DNA from 2 places in the Mucilaginibacter mallensis genome. Region 1 is predicted to be linked to the other one. Evidence: riboswitches for the same ligand, from Rfam matches in the RefSeq annotation. Region 1 holds a riboswitch; the other holds the start of a gene.

Evidence for each region. A riboswitch is a leader RNA that binds a small molecule or an ion and turns the genes downstream of it on or off. The one in region 1 is predicted to bind S-adenosylmethionine.
Region 2: another riboswitch for S-adenosylmethionine. It lies ahead of metH (methionine synthase); the one in region 1 lies ahead of BLU33_RS15505 (peroxiredoxin family protein).

Annotation. Positions count from the first base shown of each region.
Region 1 is NZ_LT629740.1:3,843,946-3,846,153, forward strand. It holds gene BLU33_RS15505 (peroxiredoxin family protein) at 1-934, opposite strand, end outside; SAM riboswitch class I at 1,129-1,232, opposite strand; gene BLU33_RS15510 (protein-disulfide reductase DsbD domain-containing protein) at 1,802-2,208, opposite strand, start outside.
Region 2 is NZ_LT629740.1:5,680,013-5,682,220, reverse strand. It holds gene BLU33_RS23400 (Bax inhibitor-1/YccA family protein) at 1-540, shown strand, start outside; SAM riboswitch class I at 801-914, shown strand; gene metH (methionine synthase) at 1,081-2,208, shown strand, end outside.

The DNA.
Region 1 (2,208 bases):
TATTGAACCATGGCGACAGAAAAACAGTTTGATCTGTGCAATTAGGGCACCAGGTGCCTATAACTTCAACAATTACCACCTTGCCCTTATATTTATCATCACTTAATGATACCTGCTTGCCATCAATGCCCGGGAAAGAAAAATCCAGTTTTTTATACCCTTCTTTTAAGAAAGTAATCTTGTATGGATCGGGCAACTCCGCGTCGGCATTTTTAGCGGCATCAAACTTCAGGTTCTTATAAATACCGAAACCCTCTTCGCCGGTAAGTGTATGGTCAGGATTAATTTTACCCTTAATAATGAAAGGACTTGGACCGGTAAAGCCAGATAAGGCAAATTCATCTCCTTGCACAGTACCTTCTATTTCGCGGGTATCACCCACAACGGTCATCACAACACCGGTAATTTTATTACCCTTTTGTTTTAATAAGGCAATTGATGCAGGTACAGCATCTTTACTATAGGTTTTGATTTCCCATTTACCGGTAAGATCTTCTGCTGGTGCAACATCTTTGCCTGGCTCCACAAAGCGATAACTTTTGCCATACTCGGCAGTAAATGGTAATGAGTTACCTCTAAAATTAGGCACCAGGCTACGGTATTCACCGGTTAGGCTGCCGTCATCATTAATTTTTGCAACCAGGGCCGCGTCATAGGTATTCATTTTAATAAATAATGAATCCTTACCTAAGCGCTGCACATGAAAGTTATCACGGCGCGAACCATTTAACAATGTAAATACCGCATGTTCCGGATCTTTTCCCTTTAGTTCGAAATTAAATGGCACCTGTGTTTCGCTTACAGTAAATACACCCCGCCATATACCTTCTTTTATGAATTTACCGCCAGGATCATTTGTGGCCGACAGTAATACGCTGCTAAATAATATGCCCGCTACCAGGCATGTTGATTTAAATAAGTTTTTGATAATCATAGTGTTGTTAAATTTTACATGTTAAAAATTTTGACATAAAAATCCCCTTGCAGCAACAGCCTTGCCATCAATGCGATAAATAAATCCTGATTTTATTTAGGGAAACTACGTGTTACAGGCAGCAGCAACAACATCGTTGCGCAACAACACGTACAGGGATAGAATAGTAATTACATTTTTTCATGATGTTAGTTAATTTATTTTCCTAAACATTTAGGAAAAAGTAAAGCACTTATTTCAATTACTGAAAAGTTGCTAGAAGATCACAGAGCTTCCTCTCCCTTCTTCTTAATAAATCAACTAATTAATGGTGGGTTTAATTAGATGTAGTAAAGGTAACAATAAAAATCAATTTTACAAATAATCTATAGACTTAGTAGACATTTATTTTATTTTTTTCATTCCTATATTTAATTACAATTTGTGCATTTTTATAACTACATAAATTGAATTGCATAACGATAGCCTGAAGGAGTTAACACCCTGGACTGTGTAGAAAGTAAGCTCGATGAATTTCCACCATTACAAAAAGCAAATACAATTTTCACAGCCAGGATGTTAACCTTAACAGGTTATTACCGCTATGGATAGTAGGCTTTATATATTGTAATGACAACAACAGGTATGGCTGCCACCGGCCTGTGTGTTTATAGGATTATACTGAAAATAGTTAAACTCTGCGTTCATGGTATAGTTTAAGTATTGGGGAGACTTTAAGGTCTCGCCTCTTTGTTTCACAGATCAATTGGTGGCTATTGTCTGCTTATTTTTATAGACCAAATTAAAAAAAATATTTAATCTGGCGGCATTTAAAGTTTATTTTTTTGTTAATTATATGATATAAATCATATAATCTGCTTTTCTAATCTATTTTACAAGTATAGTAAAATCAACATCATCAGGCGGCAGGCATTGCTTGCTGTTGCAGGCCATAAATTGTATACTGCCTTTAACTAGCTGTTGATTAGAAGCGAGCTTTACCTTTTGCTGAAAAACAACCGATTTTTCAAAATACTGCACATCCATATCGAAAGCCTTTTCATAATGAGTAATTGGTTTGGGTTCAGCGGTAATACCTAATAAACTGTAACCATCTGCGGGAGTAAAAGTTAATGTGGTTTTTACAGGGCCGCCATCTTTAACTGTTTGCGAATAAATATGCCAGCCACTATCAATTGTGGCTTTTATAAATATTATGGCTGTTGAATTATCAACTTTTTTAGCGCCATATGACCATTTTACCGGTGCAAGTACCTGCGAATAAGCATTGGCGT
Region 2 (2,208 bases), 1.8 Mb from region 1:
TTTACTGGCTTAGGTTATGTAGCTATATTTGCACCACTTGCCTTTTCGCTGGTAATTAATTTTGGCTTTAACCGTATATCATACGTAGGTATGATAGCTATATTTTTGGCTTACGCGGCAACTATAGGCGTTACCTTAAGTATTTTCGGGCTTATCTATACATCCAGCTCCATATTTACCGTATTCTTAAGCGCGGCTTTTGTTTTCGGTGTAATGGCTGTATCAGGTTACAAAACAACCATGGACCTTTCCAAATTTGGGTCCATCATGTATGTAATATTTATCGGTGCTTTGGGTGTAAGCCTTATTAACTTCTTTATGCATAGCGATCAGTTAAGCTATATCATCAGCTTTGTGTTTGTAGCAGTTATGATAGGCCTTACCGCTTATTACATGCAAATGCTTAAACGCATTGGTGCAGGTGTTGAGTTTGGTACCGAAAGCACTAATAAATTAGTGATCATAGGTGCTTTTATCCTTTATACTACATTCATCAACCTGTTTATGTCCATGATGCGTATTTTTGGCAGAAGAAGATAATCGTAAACACATTATTTAAAAGAGCTGCCTCATAAAAAGGCAGCTCTTTTTGTTTTAGCCCATTGTTATCCTGAACGTAGTGAAGGATCTTCTTCAACTTGCATGGCCGCCATACAGATAGCAGAAGATTTTTTCGCTCACACCGTCAAGGCACCACCCTGCTCAAGAGATAGTTCTCCCTCCGGTCGAAATGACAGTAGGGTTATAGAGGGGCTAAATCACCCTATTGCATATTACAAGTTTATTGCGCACCTTTGCAGTGCTTATAGAGAAAGATGGAGGGATTAGACCCTGCGATGTCTTAGCAACCTGTGCTTCACAAGGTGCTACATTCTACTTAACCAGCTTCAAAAATCGGTTAGGAAAGATAAGCGAAAGTCAATATATCACCCGACTTTTCGACGTAAGCGTGTTTTTATTTAGTATCAGGTAGCTAGTATCAAGTAGCAAGATAATTTTATTATCCGCATTTGAGTTTAGCCGTATCAGGTGATTTTTTCATACTTGATACTTGATACTAAATACTTGCTACTCAACAAAATGGATATTAGAAAAGAATTAGAGAAACGTATACTCGTTATTGACGGCGCAATGGGTACCATGATACAACGGTACCAATTAACCGAGGCGGATTTTCGCGGGGAACGTTTTAAGGATCATGCATCAGACCTGCAGGGCAATAACGACCTGCTGAATATCACACGCCCGGATGTGATCAAGGCTATCCATGCTGATTATTTGGATGCCGGGGCAGATATCATAGAAACCAACACTTTCAGCACACAAATAATTTCACTGGCTGATTATCACCTGGAATACTTAGCTTATGAACTAAGCTTTGAAGGCGCGCGCCTTGCCCGTGAAGTTGCCGACGAATACAATAAAAAAACACCGGAGAAACCACGCTTTGTAGCCGGAGCCGTTGGCCCTACAAACCGTACCGCATCATTATCGCCGGATGTTAACGACCCGGGCTACCGTGCCGTTACCTTTGACGACCTGGCCGAAGCTTATTACGATCAGGTTCGCGGCCTTGTTGATGGCGGCTCGGATATGCTGCTGGTTGAAACCATATTTGATACCCTGAATGCCAAAGCGGCATTATTTGCTATAAACCGCTATGCCGATGAATCAGGCAAGCATTTGCCTATCATGATCTCGGGTACTATTACCGATGCATCAGGCCGTACTTTATCGGGCCAAACAGTTGAGGCATTCTGGAATTCTATCCGCCATGCTAACTTGTTATCCGTAGGCTTAAACTGCGCTTTGGGGGCAAGGGAAATGCGCCCGCACCTGGAGGAACTTTCTAATATAGCCGATGTATTTATCTCGGCCTATCCTAATGCGGGTTTGCCAAATGAGTTTGGTCAGTATGATGAAACAGCTCACGAAACCGCCCACCAGGTGGATGATTTTATGCAAGCCGGGCTGGTGAACATAGTAGGTGGTTGTTGTGGCACTACGCCCGAACACATTAAATGCATTGCCGATAAAGCGGCGCAATATCCCGCAAGGTTAATACCCGAAATAGCGCCAAACATGCGCCTGAGCGGACTGGAAGCCGTTACACTAACGCCCGAAAGCGTGTTCATGAACGTGGGTGAACGTACCAATATCACAGGCTCGCCAAAATTCTCCAAACTGATTTTGGGCGAGGATTACGAG